2 regions of the Companilactobacillus metriopterae genome follow, and region 1 is predicted to be linked to the other one. Evidence: a T-box and tRNA genes for the amino acid it is inferred to sense, from the RefSeq annotation. Region 1 holds a T-box; the other holds one or more tRNA genes.
The links. A T-box is a leader RNA that pairs with one kind of tRNA and senses whether it is charged. The one in region 1 lies ahead of pheS (phenylalanine--tRNA ligase subunit alpha), so its partner is inferred to be a tRNA-Phe.

Region 1 (8,924 bases):
TTCCTGCAAATCTTATCCAAGCTCAAAGAGATTACTTTGGTGCTCACACATACGAAAGAACTGATAAGCCAGGAATATTCCACTATTCATGGTATAAAGAACAATAATAGAAGAAAGACTGAGATTACATTCTCAGTCTTTTTTATTTGTTGTCATTTAATTTTCTATCGTCTTTTTTTAATAATTTTAATGTGTTAAACTCATAATAATACGTAAAAATTAACATTTTAAGAAGTATGACAGAATTATTTATTAGATTGGAGCTTAATAATGTCTAAGATACTTATAATCGAAGATGAAGAGAATATGGCCAAATTTGTTCAATTAGAACTTGAACATGAAGGCTATGAAATACAAGTTGAACATGATGGTAGATTAGGCTTAGAAGCTGCCTTAAATGATGACTGGGACCTAATTTTGCTAGATCTTATGTTACCAGAATTAAACGGTATGGAAGTGTGTCGTCGTATTCGTCAAGAAAAGAATACTCCTATCATTATGATGACAGCACGTGATTCAGTTATTGACCGTGTATCAGGTCTTGATCATGGTGCAGATGATTATATTGTAAAGCCATTTGCTATTGAAGAGTTACTAGCACGTATCCGTTCTCTTCTAAGAAGAATTGACTTGGATATCGATATTACAAGAAATAATGACCAAATTTTGAAATTTAAGAATTTGGTTGTTGATAAGACAACTCAAACATTGAAAAGAAATGGTGAAGTAATAGATCTTACTAAGCGTGAGTACGATTTATTAACTACATTGATGGAGAATGTCGGAAGTGTTCTTAGTCGTGATGACTTATTAGAACATGTCTGGGGATCAGGTAGTAGTACAGAAACTAACGTTGTGGATGTTTATATCAAATACTTACGCAACAAGATCGATAGAAATGGTTCTCCAAGCTATATTGCTACTGTTCGCGGAAAAGGGTATGAAATGAGACAATGAGATTATCAATTAAAATAAAGTGGACGGTATTTATTTCATTTATAATTTTATTTGCATATGTGGTGGTTTCCTACGTATCTATAGATACATTACGCAGTGTAGCGTCAGAACATGTAACTTATAATTTCATTCTCAAGATAATAATCATAGGTGTAGTAGTCTTAATAGCGGGTATAATAGTTAGCTATGTTTCTGTTAGCACAGTTTTAAGAAGTATCTACTCTATAAATGATACTGTTGATAGAATAAATAAAAAGCCTGATTCAGATGCTCGTATTAAACTAAAAAGAGATAAAGATGAAATTTATGATTTAACTGTCAACATCAATAAAATGTTAGATAGAATGCAGAATTATACAAACCAACAAAAAGAATTTGTTGGTAATGTTTCGCATGAATTGCGAACACCAGTAGCAGTTTTGAATGGACATCTGAGTATGCTTCAAAGATGGGGGAAAGATGATCCTAAGATTTTAGAGGATTCAATTAATTCCTCTCTTCAAGAGTTGAAACGTATGGAGTCACTGATTCAAGAAATGCTTGATTTGACAAGAATAGAACAGATTGATGAAGATTATTTGAATCAAGTAACTGAGGCAAAGCCTCTATTTGATCAGATATATAATGATTTTGTTTTATTACATCCAGATTTTCATATAAATTTTGATAATGATGTACGTGATGGTAGCTTTGTCAAAATTTACCGAAATCACTTAGAACAAATTGTAATTATCTTGTTAGATAATGCCTTTAAGTATTCTAAAGACCGAAAAGAAATCAATTTTTCTACATCAACTAATTCAAATGAACTTGAAGTTGCTATTCAGGATTTTGGACAGGGTATTCCCAAGAAAGAGTTGAAACAGATCTTTAACCGCTTTTATCGAGTTGACAAAGCTAGATCACGTCAACAAGGTGGTAATGGCTTAGGGTTATCCATTGCTAAACGGTTAGTTGAAGTCTATAAGGGTACTTTAACTGTTGAAAGTGTTGAAGGATCGGGGACAGTTTTCAAGTTAGAATTACCCCTAAAAATTGAAGAAAGAGACAAATAAAAAAGCCACTTAACAGTGGCTTTTTTATTTGTCTCTATTTTGTTGTTTATTTTCATTTCTCTTACGTAATTCTAAGTGAAGATCATCTTCGTCTTTAGGCGTTGAACTTTCTTCGGAATTATCTTCAGAATCTGTAGTTGTATTGTTGCCAGAAATTATATCATTTAATATTTCTTCTGAAACGACTACTTTAACAGGATTATCTTTTAATCGATCATCTTCGTTTTTTCTAATACGAGGAACGATTACGTAGTTGGTAATTACTTGTTGGATAAGTATAACAATACCACCAACTAAAAAGTAAAGAGCAAGTGCAGCGGAAGATACCATCGAGATGAAGAATGTAATTAATGGATTCATGAACATTACTGCTTGCATTTGACCTTTTTGTTCTTCAGGCACAACTCTAAGTGATAACCATGATTGAATAATATAGAAAATAGTAGCAATGATAGCAATAACTATACTTGGTTTACCAAGTGGGATAGATAAGAATGTAGCTTTACCAATCTCAGGAGAATATTGAACAGCTTGATAAATACCGATAAGAACAGGCATTTGAATTAGAAGAGGTAAGCAGCCAATACCACCAGTTAAGCTGATATTATTTTGCTTATAAATATCCATCATCATCGTACTAAGTCTTTGTTGAATAGCTGGATCTTTAACTTCTTTTTGTTTTTCTTGAAGTAATTTTAGCTGTGGTTGGATGGCACGCATTTTTTCTTGTTGGATAGTTGATTTAGATTGTTGATTTAGAGATAGAGGAAGTAATACTAAACGAACAACGAATGAAATGATAACAATTCCCCAAGCGTATCCGTTTGAGCCTCCAATAGTGTTAGCAGTCCATGTGATTAATTTTTGGAATGGTGAACCAATCCAAGTAAATATAAATCCATAAGGACCACTTGTTGGTGCGTGTAGATTTGATCCTGTTTGCACACAACCAGTAGCTACTAATGAAAACATAGCTATGATGGCAAAAACAGAAAGATATTTTATATATTTATTTTTCAATTTTTTCCGTCCTTTTATACGATATAAGGGATATATTACGATAACTATAATGTTGTTTCAACTAGATTACGCGAAATTTATTGAAACCTATAACATTATCTTCAAAATTATAATCAATTTTTGTGACTTTCCCATACGGAGTAGGAGACTTACGAACTTCCTCTAAAAAATCGGTTAAATTTTCCGTGCTTCCTTCTGCCTCAATAACTACAGAGCCATCTGTTTGATTTTGAACAGTACCATGGATGCCTAAATTTTGAGCTAGTAATTGGGTAGCGTATCGAAAACCAACTCCTTGTACTCGACCTACAACATGAATATGTAGATGTTTCATAATTGTTCCTCCTCGTTATGATACTATGAGTATTATAGAACAAAAGGGATGGAAAATATGAAATATATAGAATCTAAAAAGAATGACGAAATAAAAAATGTAATCAAACTTTCAGCTACTAAAAATATAAAAAAAACAGGTACTTATGTTGTTGAAGGATTTCATTTAGTTCGTGAAGCTGATTTAAACAATGAAGAATTTGTAAGTTTATACGTAACAACACCAAACGTGGAAGATCGCCTTGTAAAAAAATATCATGAAATTGCTACTGAAATTTCAACAGAAGTTGCAACTGCCATTTCAGAAACTAAGAATAATCAAGGAATCTTTGCAGTAATTAAAATTAATCAACCAGAAGAAATCAGTTCCTTGTCTGGACAATGGGTATTTTTAGATAATGTTCAAGATCCAGGTAATGTGGGAACAATTGTTAGAACAGCAGATGCAGCAGGATTTGCAGGAGTTATTTCCAGTCCTAATTCTGCCGACTTTTTCCAATCTAAAGTTCAACGCGCTATGCAAGGTAGCCAATTTCATCTTCCTATTTATAAAATGAATCTTGATGAGGCAATTGATTTAGCAAAAGATTCAGGATTACATGTATATGGTTCAGAAGTAAATAGTGAAGCAGTGCCTTACAATGAAATACAAAAAAATGATAATTTTGCTTTGATAATGGGTAATGAAGCTAATGGAATGAGTCAAGATCTTTTAGATCAAACCGATGACAATGTTTATATTCCAATACTTGGAAAAGCTGAATCATTAAACGTAGCAATTGCTGCAGGTATTTTAATGTACGGATTAAAAGGTATTTAATACTTGTTAAAACCTATAAATCTTGTATAATTTAAACAGATATAGAGATACCGTGAAGAAAAAATAGTAATCATGTTCAAATAGTTATTTTAGAGAAGGATCGTTTGCTGAAAAGATCTTATAGCTATATTGATGAATTCACTTTCGGAGTATCACGATTGGTTTACGTTATAAAACTGCTGAGTGCACATATTTTGTATGTGAACTAGGGTGGTAACGCGGTCTTCGTCCCTTTTTATGGGATGAGGACTTTTTTATTTGGAGGAAAAATATGACAACATTAGAAGAAAGATTAAAAATGCTCAGAGATGAAGGTATCAAGAGCATTCGTGAGCAAAATCACACAAAAGATCTGAATGAAGTTCGTGTTAATTTGCTAGGTAAAAAAGGTCCTATTACTGAGGCTCTTAGAGGTATGAAAGACTTATCAGCTGAAGAACGACCAAAGATTGGTACATTAGCAAATGCAGTTCGTGATGAAATACAGTCAGCTATTGAGCTACGTTCAAATGAACTCAATGATGCGCTGATTAAACAAAAATTGGAAAAAGAAACAATAGATGTTACCCTACCATCTCAGCCACAAAAAGTTGGAACGGAACATATTCTTACTCAAACAATTTCTGATATTGAAGAATTTTTCATAAGTCTAGGTTATAAAGTTGATTCAGGATTTGAAGTAGAAGAAGATTACTACAATTTTGAACGTTTGAACATCCCTCAAGATCATCCTGCGCGTGATATGCAAGATACTTTTTATCTATCAGATAAACTATTGATGAGAACTCAAACTTCAGCTCAAGAAGGTCGAGATTTGGAAAACCATGATTTTTCAAAGGGACCTTTGAAAGTTATTTCACCAGGTGTGGTTTATCGTCGTGATGATGATGATGCTACACATTCACATCAATTCCATCAACTTGAAGGATTAGTAGTTGATAAAAATATCAGTATGGCTGATTTAAAAGGAACTTTAGAAGCACTATGTCAGCATGTATTCGGTAAAGAAAGAGAAATACGCTTTAGACCAAGTTATTTCCCATTTACTGAACCATCAGTAGAAGTTGATGTTTCTTGTTTCAACTGTGGTGGAGAAGGTTGTCGTATTTGTAAATATACTGGCTGGATTGAAGTATTGGGTGCTGGGCTAAGTCATCCTAAGGTATTAGAAATGTCAGGAATTGATACAAATATTTATAGTGGATTTGCATTTGGATTAGGACCTGAGAGATTTGCAATGCTTAAATATGGAATTACTGATATACGAGACTTCTACACAAATGACGTTAGATTCTTAGAACAATTTAAAGGAGCTATTCGATGAAAATTTCTAGAAATTGGTTGAATGAATATATTCAGTTGGACCAATCTACAGCAGATATTGCTAATAAAATTTCATTAACTGGTATTGAATCTATGCCAGTATATATTGGAAAAGATTTATCAAATCTTGTGGTTGGTCATATAACAAAAATAGAAGATCATCCTGATTCTGATCACATGCACATTTGCCAAGTTGACGTTGGTGGAGAAGAAGAAATTCAAATTGTTTGTGGTGCTCCCAATGTGGCCTTGGATCAATATGTTATCGTAGCTCTTGATGGTGCAACTCTTCCAGATGGAGTAAAGATAAAAAAAGGTAAACTTCGTGGTAAAGAATCTAACGGTATGATTTGTGGATTAGACGAATTGGGTGTGAAAGTAAAAAATGTACCTGAAGAATTTCATAATGGAATTTATGTGTTTGATGAAGCACAACAGCCAGGAGAATCTGTTCTTGATTTACTAGGATTAAGCGATGAGATGGTTGATTTAGATATCACACCAAATCGTGGAGATACATTAGGTATGAGAGGTGCAGCTTGGGAAATAGGAGCGACCTATGATGCAAAACCTAATTTTGTAGATCCTAAGTTGTCAGGCAGTCCTAAGATCGTAGATTTAGATATTGATGTTCAAAGTGACAAAGTCAACGGTTATCAAGCAGTAGTTTTAGAAGATGTAAAAGTTGGCAAGAGTCCTCTTTGGATGCAAAGAAGACTTTGGAATCAGGATATTCAACCTACTAATGCAGTTTTAGATATTGCAAACTATGTCATGATTGAATATGGCCAACCAATACGGGCATATGACTATGACAAAATTGCAGGATTGAAGTTACAAAATGCTGAAAACCAAGAAGTTATTATGTCTGATGGTACAGAAGTAAAATTAGGTCCAGAAGATATCGTAGTTATGTCTGGTGACAATGTGCTTTCAATTGCTGGAGTTCTGGATACAGATTTTGCCAAAGTTACAGAAGATACAAAAAATGTTTTATTTGAAAGTGCAGTTTTCGATGGAGCTACTGTTCGTAAAGAAGCACAGAGACATGATTTGAGAAATAATTCATCAAACCGATTTGAAAAAGGCATTGATACCAGTTTAAATGGATTGGCACTTGATAGAATTGTTGAATTATCTGAAGATATATTGAATCCTTCTGATTACTCACAACATATTGTTGGAAAAGAATACAATTACTCACCAACAACAATTTCTGCTACTGTTACTCGAATTAACAGCCTAATAGGGATTGAACTTACAACTGATGAGATTACTAATATTTTTGATCGATTAGGATTTACAACAACTGTAGATGGTGAAAATCTTAAAGTTACAGTTCCTGCTAGACGCAATGATATGTCCATTGAAGCTGATTTAGTTGAAGAAGTAATTCGTATTTATGGTTATGAGAACTTAGTTGGAACTTTACCAACAGGTAAACAAACTAAGGGTGGATATACTGACAAGCGTGAGTTTAGTAATCGATTAAGATATTCACTACTTTCACAAGGTATGGATGAGGCAGTTAATTTCTCATTATTAAGCAAGAAAGAAGTCGAAGATTTTAATGTAAATGAAACTAAATTAGTTCATCTATTACATCCAATGACTGAAGATCATGAGTACTTAAGAACTAGTTTGATACCATCTCTAGTAAAAAATGTAGCGTATAATCAAGCACGTAAAGAATTCAATGTAAGATTATTTGATCAAGAACGTATATTTGAAAAGGGTCATTCAGATCGTCCAAATGAAATTGAATATATTTCAGGTGCTATTAGTGGAAATATTGTCGATAAGTCTTGGAATCAAAAAGAACAAAAAGTCGATTTTTATTATGTTAAAGGAATTGTTGAAGAAATGATTTCTTATGCTAATCTGGATGCTAACATTGAATTTGAGGCAACATCAGATATTGAAAACTTACACCCAGGTCAAACTGCTAAGATAACAGCAAATGGTAAAATGATAGGATTTGTAGGTAAGTTACATCCTCAATATCAAGATGAGATGAATGTTAACGATACCTATGTTTTTGAATTGAATGTGGATCAATTATTCGCATTTGGATCAAAAGTTATTCAATCACAACCTGCACCTAAGTACCCAAGTATTTCTAGAGATTTAGCATTATTAGTTAAGAAGGATATTTTAAGTGGAGACATTATTAAAGATATTTTCAACAATGGTGGTAAGTATCTTGAAGATGTAGAAATATTTGATGTCTATCAAGGCGATAATATTGAACGTGGATATAAATCATTAGGATATCATTTAGTATTTCTAAATAGGTCTGATACACTAACAGATGAAGAAGTAGAGCAGTCATTTGACCAAATTAAAGATAGTTTAGTTACAAAATTTGCAGTAGAAATACGCTAATTTGTAAAGAGTAATGGTATAATTTTATTTAAATTACTATGGGAGGCTGCATTTTGAGCCAAGATAATAAAAGAAATAGCTTACAGCAAGAATCTGAAAAAAAGATTGAGACTCGTGCTAAAGAGAGTTCAGTAGCTAACCACATTGCCTATTGGGTTATGGGAGTTATTGCAATATTAGCCGTAATCGTGATACTAATTGGTTTTAACTATGTTAATGGTTCTTTGAAGCCATACAATGCAGATAGCAAAGAAAGCATTGTAGTTAAGATACCAGTTGGATCTTCAAGTAAAGATATCTCAAAGACACTTGAAAAAGATAAGGTTATCAAGAGTTCATCAGTTTTTAACATCTATATTAAGACTCAAAATTACACTGATTTCCAAGCAGGATACTACACATTTAAACAATCAATGTCACTAAGTGACGTAGTTAAGCAACTGCAAAAAGGTGGAACAGCACAACCATCAGGTGATGCATCCAACTCTGTATTAGTTCGTGAAGGTGTAACAATAGATGACATCGGAACTCAAATCCAAAAGAGTACTTCATTTAATAAGAAAGATTTCTTGAAGTTAATGAAGGATGAGAGTTATCTTAAGGAGCTACAGAAGAAATATCCTGAATTGTTAAATTCATCAATGCAATCTAAAGATGTTAGATATCATTTGGAAGGATACTTGTTCCCCGCTACATACGGAGTATACTCAGGTATGACATTGAAAGAACTTGTTAACCAAATGGTTGAAAAAGAAGATCAAGAACTAAAACCTTACTATTCAACTATGAAACAAAAGGGGTTAACTGTTCAACAAACTCTAACATTGGCTTCTCTTGTTGAACGAGAGGGTGTAACAGACGCTGATCGTAAGAAGATTGCCGGTGTATTCTTTAACCGTTTAGATATTAATATGCCTATTCAATCAGATATCTCTGTTATGTATGCTTTGAATACACATAAAGAAAGTCTTACAAACAAAGATACTTCAGTTAAATCTCCATATAACTTGTACAAGAATACAGGTTATGGA
Region 2 (8,924 bases), 110 kb from region 1:
CTAGTGCTGAGATTTCAAGCAACAAACCTAGCTATAGCTATAGTAGTAGTGTGAGTTTATCCTACGAATTTGACGCTTCAGGTGTTGAATTAAAGAACGGTGACACTTTAACTATAGATTTACCTGAATAATTGAAAGTAAGCAAACCAGGTACCACTTTCGATATAACAAACGAACTTGGTGAAGTTATTGGTAATGTTACTCTAAATGCCGACAACACTATATCTGTTAATTTCACGAACGTTGAGGGAGTTGACGACCTATAAGGTAAAATTGAGATAAATGATGGTATTACACCTAGTAAAAATGCCAATGTAGGTATGAACGACGTCGTATTTGAAACTATGAATGGTGAACAACATAGTGATATGAACATCGCAGTATCAACATCTAATACATCTAAAAAGGGTGTGCTAGGTCAAGATGATGAAGGAAATTCTGTAATTACATGGTCTATTTTGGTAAATAGAAATGAACTTGACCTAGGTACAATCAATGTTGAAGATCGTATTACTGATCCTAATCTAGAATATATTTTAGGTTCTGCATCAGTTTACGAAGCTACTTGGAAAAGCGACGGTATTTACAATACCGGAAGAGAACTAAATTCTGGCGAATATATTATGCAAGAAATGACAGACGGAGTTAATGTAACTATTCCTGATGCCGGTGCACAAATGTACGTAATTAAGTTACAAACAAAAGTAGTTCCTCCAGAACTAGAAAATGATGGAACTACCGTATTCAGAAACAATGCAAGCATGACCTGGAATGGTAATGGTACCGGAGAAGGCTCTGTCGCAGGTGAAGACAGTTCTTCTGCAAAGGTAACATCAAATGTCAACACAGGTAATGGTAGTGGTAAAGATAGAGGTTCTGCCACACTACAAAAAACTGACGCAGATGATAGCAGTATTCTTGTTCCCGGAGCTACATATGGTCTCTTTGATGAAAATGATGTTCTAATTGATTCTAAAGATACTGATGCAAATGGAAAAATAACTGTTGAAGATTTAAAACATGGTAACTACTACTTTAAGGAATTAAATGCTCCAGATGGATATGAAATTAATGAAGATGAAATTCATTTTACAATTAATTCAGAAAATACTGTCGTAAATAATCTAATGACATCTGATCCCAAAACTGAAGTCCCTGTAATTCCTATTGATCCCGTGGAACCAATTAAACCTATCGATCCTGTTACTCCTGTAGATCCTAATCCAGTTGATCCACCTAAGCCTATCGATCCTACTACTCCTGTGGATCCTAATCCGGTTGATCCACCTAAACCTATCGACCCTGTTACTCCGGTAGATCCTAATCCGGTTGATCCACCTAAACCTATCGACCCCGTTACTCCTGTGGATCCTAATCCGGTTGATCCACCTAAACCTATCGATCCTGTTACTCCTGTGGATCCTAATCCGGTTGATCCGCCTAAGCCTATCGACCCCGTTACTCCTATAGATCCTAATCCGGTTAATTCAATCAACCCAATCACTCCGATTAATTCTATAGGAACTGATCAAAGTAATAGCAATGGAAAACTTCCACAAACAAGCACTAAAAAAGATACTCTGATGATTTCAACAATTGGAACATTGTTGCTTGCAAGTGTCGCTGTATTATTTACTAGAAGAAATAAAAAATTAACCAAATAAAAAAGCTTTGAGTCAAAACAGACTCAAGGCTTTTTTATTATCTAAGAATGTATGTTAAAACTTGGCTAGCATCAACATAAAGATCTTCATTGTATCTTAGTAACTGAGTTCCATCACTCATAGTAACAAGAACATCTGAGTGATGTAGCAAGTTATCAGGGTTAATCAACATCATTAATGAAATACCGCTCAATGTTGTAGGACCCACTGGCTTATCAATTACATATGGAAAATTACCAGTTTCAATCTTTGTAACAGTTGGTAGAGCATACTCGGTTGAAGCATCTGTAGTAGCAGCGCTAGCATTTACTGATGATACACTTCCAACAAATCCTAAAGCTAACATACTAATAATAAAAACATTAATTAGTTTCTTCTTCATAATCTCACCTCTTGTATAATTTTATAATTTAATTATACATTAGATAATAAATTTATACTATCTAATTTTAATTAAGTGAGTACCTTAAAGTTGTTTTTAACTTACTTCTATCTACTTTTCTAAAATCCGACAAATAAATTTCTCTGTGAGCATATTTTTCCATGATATTATTTCTAGTTAGATTATTTTGCTCCATAAAATCCTCCATTATCTTAAAAGATTCTATTTCCGTTTCAAATGGACCTTTATGCAAAATTTCTATAACTTTACCATCACTGATTTGCTCAAACCTAATATTGTCAATTAAAGCTAGGTCTTTTTTAGACTTAACATCGTTAATACTTTCTTCAAACATTTCTTTAGTGACCTGATCAGGTTGTCTTATCATTATCTTATATACAAGTGCATCTTTATTTAAATATTCATCTCTTGAACCATCTGATGTGGTCCAAACACCCTCAAGTGGATAAACAGTATATTCGAATGGTTCTGTATACACTCCATTTTTTAGTGCCATTCTCAAATTATATGCAACAGGATATAACGTTGAAATTCTATCGGAAAACTCTTGCTCATTTGGATTACCCTTACCAGAAATAGTAATATAGTTATATGTTGGCAGATTTAATACACTTACCTTTTTTGGTAAATAAATATCTTTTTCGGATTTTCGCCATTCGTATTTCATATTATTTCTCCTTAGTTTATTCAAATTATATCAACTACATTGTTATAATTATAAAATACTTGGAGGATAAATATGCGAAAAATAATTTTTTACGGCTGTATCTCATTAGATGGATACCTTGCAGACAAAAGCAATAAAATAGATTGGTTAGAATCGATAGACAACCCTGATTTATTTACAAAAAGTTACGAACCCTTCATAAAAAATATAGATACTTTGATTTGGGGAAGAAATACATATAATTATGTTGAAGAAGCTCTTGACCCATTTCCATACGGTCAATACAAAAACTATCTGTACACTCATCATGATGATATTAAAGACAAAACAAATAAAAATGTCATTATACCTACAGAAAATCCAGTTGCTTTAGCCAAATCTCTTGTAAAAGAAGATGGTAAAGATATTTGGGTTGTTGGTGGTGGAGAAATAATAACAGAATTAATTGAAGCTGATTTGGTTGATGAACTAATAATACAAATAGCACCTATCCTCCTAGGAGATGGTAATACTCTGTTTAAAAAACTTGCTAGCTTAAAAAGATTTAAACTTACAGACACAGTTACTTATGGAGACGTAGTAGAAATAAAATATAAAATAAAAAAAGACCTCTAAGAGGTCTTTTTTTATAGCTTTCTTCCGCATAACGGACAATACATGGGTCGAATGCGAATTTCTTCTAATGTACCATCCAATACTGTTTTGACATAAACCTGTTCAAGGTTTTCTTTTGAACAGTAAACACATCCCTGCGATGTGACATTTAAATCAATTCCTAACTTACTCATCATTGCCGAGTCCTCCTCAAACAATTCCCTAAAATGTAATAATAAAATTACATCTAAAATGAGTTTATATTATTATAATAAATATTGCAATAAATGAAAACAAATTATAAAACTACTTATAATATAAGACACTTTATTTATTCTAATAAATATTAAATTCGAGGAATTGATCTTTATTACTTAATTTATCTATAAATTATTTAGAACTAGAAAAAATTTCCTTTGCAACATTGATTGCATTCAATACCTTTGGGAACCCTACATATGGTAAACATTGAATAAACGTTTCAATTATTTCCTGCTCCGACAGACCCACATTCAGAGATCCGTTTATATGTACCTTTAATTGATTATTTGTATCTCCTTGGGTTAACAAACTGGTAATTGTAATCATTTCCCGTTGTTTTAAATCAAGTTCAGGGCGATTATAAATATCGCCAAAAGCAAACTCGTATATATATTTTCCGATATCTGGTGCGATGCTATCTAAGGAATCCATAACAGAGTCTGCTGCTCTTCCATCAACCATAGCTAAAGTTAATTTCCCCAGATCTAATCTACTTATTTTCTTATTATTCAACATAGTTAATTCTCCTCGTTAATTTAGTTGCCAAAGTTAGACTAGCATCTGGAGTTAACTCCACGTCAATAAAAATTTATCTAGAATTATTATCTTCTTGCATTTTTTTGTACGTATCAATTTTGTTATCAATAAAGTTGATATGTTCATCTATTTTCTTTTTATCATTTTCAAGTTTGAGACGTTGATCAAATAATAATTCCATTCTCTGAGGAATAGTCCTATCTCCTTCATATCGCAATTTTGAAAATTCTTTAATATGATTTATAGACATTCCAGTAGATTTTAATCTCTTTATAAATTCGATCCATCTTACATCCTTCTCCGAATAAATACTTAAATTATTAGACAATCTACCAGGTATAATAAGTTCTTCCTTTTCGTAATATCTTAGGGTATCTACAGATAGATTCACTTTTTTAGAAAATTCACCAATTTTATACATTATTAACACTTTCTAAAATATTGTAGTTGACCTGATTTTACTACTTACAATAGATTAAACACAAAACTATCTATAAAAAGAAATCAGGAGTATACTTCATTTAAAATAAAATTTATTTAGTAGGTAAAATTTATGAAAAAAATATTAGTTGTTGAAACAAATATTGGAACATATGGAGATCGAAAAGAAGCCACTGGTTTGTGGTTAGGTGAAAATACTGAATTTGTTAGAGAAGTAACTGCAGCAGGATATTCGGTTGATTATGCCAGTCCTAAGGGCGGATATGTTCCAATTGATCCAAGAAGTATTCAATATGCTTCTAAGGAAGATTTGCAAATGTATAATGATGCAAATTTCAGAGAAAAAGCCCTGTCACATACTCTAAAACCAACTGATGTAAATTCATCTGACTATCAAGCAATATATTTTACAGGAGGTCATGGTGTTATGTGGGACTTCCCCCACAATAATGAATTTCATCAAATAAGTTTAGATATCTATAATAATGGCGGATTTATAACATCAGTCTGCCATGGAATTTCAGCATTACTTTACCTTAAAGATAGAAAAGGTGATTATATTATCCAGAACAAGAAAATAACTGGTTTTACTAATACCGAAGAAATACTCAGTGGCAAAAGAAATCGCGTACCAATTTTAAATGAAAAAGTTGCTCGATCACATGGATCAATATTTCAAAAAAAACGTGCTTTTAGCCCCTACGCTGTTCAAGACGGTAATTTAATTACAGGTCAGAATCCATACTCACCTAAGGAAGTTGCTACTTTATTAATTAAAAATCTAAAATAAAAAAGACTAAAACATTAAATGATGTTTTAGTCTTTTTTATTATTTGTTAATTCTCCATTAGTTAATTTAAACGTTCTTCATAAATTAAAACAATTGCTTTAGCCACATCAATACTATTGCTACTACAAACAAAATCTGGACTTAAACCTAAATCCTTGGCAAGATTTTTATCAGTATTTTCGACCCAGACACTTTTCTCTGAATGTTTTATTATTTCATAGTCATTGGCTATCATTACCAAAGCAATAATAAGGTTCTGTACAGTACTTTCTCAACGTAGAGTATTTGTTTATGCCAGCAGATGTAATATCTATATTTTTCTCCCCTGAATGCTTAATAACATTTAAATTACCCTTAAGATTAACGATGTTTAATATATCGCTAAAAATACTATCAAGAATATTTATCAAAATTACTTTAATTGGATTAATTATAGAATTTAAATCTACATTTTCTGAAAGACTGTCAGGATCTAATTGTCTGTAGATCCTATTCTTTTTATCAACATTTGAAGAATAATTCAACTGTCATCCACTATGTAATTAAAACTGTAATCAGAAATTATTCCTTTTATAGATGTAAAACTATCCGAGTCGATAGATTTAACTACCTCAATTTCGTTGTCAATTTTCTTTACTATAGAACCATTTCCTCCAATTAATAAATTATCAGATGAAAATTCAGGAATAATAGGTATTAGATCTCTAATAGGTCGTGCAGATGCAAAACTAACACTATTACCTTCTTGTTCAAGTTTTAAAATTGAATCCTTAATATGTGGAGAAATTTTCTTACCATCTAAACTAAGAGTGCCATCAACGTCAAAAACATATAACATAACTAATTCTCCTAATATACAAAATATAGTAACAATAGTGATTAAGAAAAAATTACGTTTTTTACTGTTGATTCTATTACTTAAAACATAAAAAAACTCTAACTATTGGTTAAACCAACAGTTAGAGTTTTATAATTATTATTATATACCGGTGATCGGGGTCGAACCGATACTCCCAAACGGGAACAGGATTTTGAATCCTGCGCGTCTGCCAATTCCGCCACACCGGCAAAATATTACCTTGATAAAGATACAACCACAAAGGCGGTAACCGGATTTGAACCGGTGATCAAGGTTTTGCAGACCCATGCCTTACCACTTGGCTATACCGCCATATCAAAATAAAATTGGGCTAGCTGGATTCGAACCAGCGCATGACGGAGTCAAAGTCCGTTGCCTTACCGCTTGGCTATAGCCCAATAAAAGGGCGGTATGTGGGAATCGAACCCACGTGTGTCGGATCCACAAACCGATGTGTTAACCACTTCACCAATACCGCCATAAAAGGTAGACAGGGATAGTAGGAATTGAACCCACACTGACGGTTTTGGAGACCGTAGTTCTACCTTTAAACTATATCCCTATAATGGAGGGGAGAGGATTCGAACCTCCGAACCCGAAGGAGCGGATTTACAGTCCGCCGCGTTTAGCCAAACTTCGCTACCCCTCCAGAAAAAACAAATGGCGCGGGACGGAATCGAACCGCCGACACATGGAGCTTCAATCCATTGCTCTACCAACTGAGCTACCGAGCCATTACGGTCCCTACGGGAGTCGAACCCGTGATCTCCTGCGTGACAGGCAGGCGTCCTAACCAACTAGACCAAGGAACCAAACGTGAGTGAAACTCACAAAGGAGGATGTGGGATTCGAACCCACGCGCGATGTTACTCGCCTGACGGTTTTCAAGACCGTTCCCTTAAGCCGGACTTGGGTAATCCTCCAAAAATGCTTAAGAATATTAAGATGCATAGCACCTATGACCCGTACGGGATTTGAACCCATGTTACCGCCGTGAAAGGGCGGTGTCTTAACCACTTGACCAACGGGTCGAAAAACGGAGAAGGAGGGATTTGAACCCTCGCGCCGCGTTAGCGACCTACACCCTTAGCAGGGGCGCCTCTTCAGCCACTTGAGTACTTCTCCAGATTAGTGGGCCTAAATGGACTCGAACCATCGACCTCACGCTTATCAGGCGTGCGCTCTAACCAGCTGAGCTATAGGCCCATAATAGCGGCAAAGCGGGTGACGAGAATCGAACTCGCGACAACAGCTTGGAAGGCTGTGGTTTTACCACTAAACTACACCCGCATATCAGGAAATAATACTAAAGTAACTAAAAATTAGTCACTAACGGTCCCTACGGGAGTCGAACCCGTGATCTCCTGCGTGACAGGCAGGCGTCCTAACCAACTAGACCAAGGAACCAAATATTCAGTTTTTATTGCGGGAGCAGGATTTGAACCTACGACCTTCGGGTTATGAGCCCGACGAGCTACCAGACTGCTCCATCCCGCGATAATATTATAAGTTTATTCCCTATAATGGACCTTGTAGGACTCGAACCTACGACCGAACGGTTATGAGCCGTTTGCTCTGACCAACTGAGCTAAAGGTCCGGAATAAATAGCGGCGAAGGGGATCGAACCCCCGACCTCCCGGGTATGAACCGGACGCTCTAGCCAGCTGAGCTACACCGCCAAAACAAAATCAATAAATATAAAACAATCATTGATATCGGGAAGACAGGATTCGAACCTGCGACCCCCTGGTCCCAAACCAGGTGCTCTACCAAGCTGAGCCACTTCCCGTGAAACAATGCACCCAGTAGGAGTCGAACCTACAACCTTCTGATTCGTAGTCAGACACTCTATCCAGTTGCGCTATGGGTGCATATTCATTATAGTGCCGAGGACCGGAATCGAACCGGTACGGTAATCACTTACCGCAGGATTTTAAGTCCTGTGCGTCTGCCAGTTCCGCCACCCCGGCATTACTATAATGAAAGCGGAAGACGAGATTCGAACTCGCGACCCCCACCATGGCAAGGTGATGTTCTACCACTGAACTACTTCCGCATATGCCGACTAGAGGATTCGAACCTCCGACCCCCTGTTTACAAGACAGGTGCTCTGCCAACTGAGCTAAGTCGGCATATCATCATATATAATAATATACCTTGAAACAATTATTCAATTGTTAATACGGGTGAAAGGACTTGAACCTTCACGTCCATTGGACACTAGAACCTAAATCTAGCGCGTCTGCCAATTCCGCCACACCCGCATGTTACTTATTAAAAAAATGGAACAATGAGTCGTGGCAGGCTCGAACTGCCGACCCTCTGATTAAAAGTCAGATGCTCTACCAACTGAGCTAACGACTCATGATGGAGGATACAGGGATCGAACCTGTGACCTCCTGCTTGTAAGGCAGATGCTCTCCCAGCTGAGCTAATCCTCCATGAGACAGCGTGGCGACTTCCTATCCTCGCAGGTAGTTTCCCACCAACTACTTTCGGCGTTAAGAAGCTTAACTTCTGTGTTCGGCATGGGAACAGGTGTATCCTTCTTGCCATCATCACCACACTATTGGTACCTCGTACCTTCAAAACTAGATATTAAGAAATTTTAAAACACTTTAAACCACTTACTCGATTAAGCCCTCGATCTATTAGTACTGCTCAGCTCCATATGTCGCCATACTTCCACCCGCAGCCTATCTACGTC

Region 2: it has a tRNA-Phe gene. The T-box ahead of pheS (phenylalanine--tRNA ligase subunit alpha) is inferred to sense a tRNA for this amino acid. The anticodon was not compared.

Annotation. Positions count from the first base shown of each region.
Region 1 covers NZ_CP024610.1:1,208,835-1,217,758, reverse strand. The annotation lists gene gndA (NADP-dependent phosphogluconate dehydrogenase) at 1-107, shown strand, start outside; gene CS873_RS06095 (response regulator transcription factor) at 271-957, shown strand; gene CS873_RS06090 (sensor histidine kinase) at 954-2,012, shown strand; gene yidC (membrane protein insertase YidC) at 2,037-3,032, opposite strand; gene CS873_RS06080 (acylphosphatase) at 3,094-3,366, opposite strand; gene CS873_RS06075 (TrmH family RNA methyltransferase) at 3,424-4,185, shown strand; T-box leader at 4,229-4,421, shown strand; gene pheS (phenylalanine--tRNA ligase subunit alpha) at 4,457-5,509, shown strand; gene pheT (phenylalanine--tRNA ligase subunit beta) at 5,506-7,893, shown strand; gene mltG (endolytic transglycosylase MltG) at 7,932-8,924, shown strand, end outside.
Region 2 covers NZ_CP024610.1:1,319,512-1,328,435, forward strand. The annotation lists gene CS873_RS06625 (hypothetical protein) at 1-131, shown strand, start outside; gene CS873_RS06630 (SpaA isopeptide-forming pilin-related protein) at 321-1,664, shown strand; gene CS873_RS06635 (hypothetical protein) at 1,702-2,046, opposite strand; gene CS873_RS06640 (GyrI-like domain-containing protein) at 2,114-2,734, opposite strand; gene CS873_RS06645 (dihydrofolate reductase family protein) at 2,807-3,349, shown strand; gene CS873_RS08155 (hypothetical protein) at 3,361-3,525, opposite strand; gene CS873_RS06650 (carboxymuconolactone decarboxylase family protein) at 3,719-4,105, opposite strand; gene CS873_RS06655 (MerR family transcriptional regulator) at 4,179-4,547, opposite strand; gene CS873_RS06660 (type 1 glutamine amidotransferase domain-containing protein) at 4,680-5,357, shown strand; gene CS873_RS08160 (hypothetical protein) at 5,419-5,592, opposite strand; gene CS873_RS06665 (hypothetical protein) at 5,579-5,881, opposite strand; gene CS873_RS06670 (HAD family hydrolase) at 5,878-6,195, opposite strand; tRNA gene CS873_RS06675 (tRNA-Leu) at 6,342-6,425, opposite strand; tRNA gene CS873_RS06680 (tRNA-Cys) at 6,458-6,528, opposite strand; tRNA gene CS873_RS06685 (tRNA-Gln) at 6,543-6,614, opposite strand; tRNA gene CS873_RS06690 (tRNA-His) at 6,622-6,694, opposite strand; tRNA gene CS873_RS06695 (tRNA-Trp) at 6,708-6,778, opposite strand; tRNA gene CS873_RS06700 (tRNA-Tyr) at 6,783-6,865, opposite strand; tRNA gene CS873_RS06705 (tRNA-Phe) at 6,878-6,950, opposite strand; tRNA gene CS873_RS06710 (tRNA-Asp) at 6,955-7,028, opposite strand; tRNA gene CS873_RS06715 (tRNA-Ser) at 7,050-7,139, opposite strand; tRNA gene CS873_RS06720 (tRNA-Glu) at 7,176-7,247, opposite strand; tRNA gene CS873_RS06725 (tRNA-Ser) at 7,254-7,341, opposite strand; tRNA gene CS873_RS06730 (tRNA-Ile) at 7,349-7,422, opposite strand; tRNA gene CS873_RS06735 (tRNA-Gly) at 7,436-7,506, opposite strand; tRNA gene CS873_RS06740 (tRNA-Asp) at 7,550-7,623, opposite strand; tRNA gene CS873_RS06745 (tRNA-Met) at 7,640-7,713, opposite strand; tRNA gene CS873_RS06750 (tRNA-Ile) at 7,741-7,814, opposite strand; tRNA gene CS873_RS06755 (tRNA-Met) at 7,823-7,896, opposite strand; tRNA gene CS873_RS06760 (tRNA-Pro) at 7,933-8,006, opposite strand; tRNA gene CS873_RS06765 (tRNA-Arg) at 8,015-8,088, opposite strand; tRNA gene CS873_RS06770 (tRNA-Leu) at 8,102-8,187, opposite strand; tRNA gene CS873_RS06775 (tRNA-Gly) at 8,202-8,273, opposite strand; tRNA gene CS873_RS06780 (tRNA-Thr) at 8,277-8,349, opposite strand; tRNA gene CS873_RS06785 (tRNA-Leu) at 8,399-8,481, opposite strand; tRNA gene CS873_RS06790 (tRNA-Lys) at 8,509-8,581, opposite strand; tRNA gene CS873_RS06795 (tRNA-Val) at 8,586-8,658, opposite strand; rRNA gene rrf (5S ribosomal RNA) at 8,667-8,783, opposite strand; rRNA gene CS873_RS06805 (23S ribosomal RNA) at 8,849-8,924, opposite strand, start outside.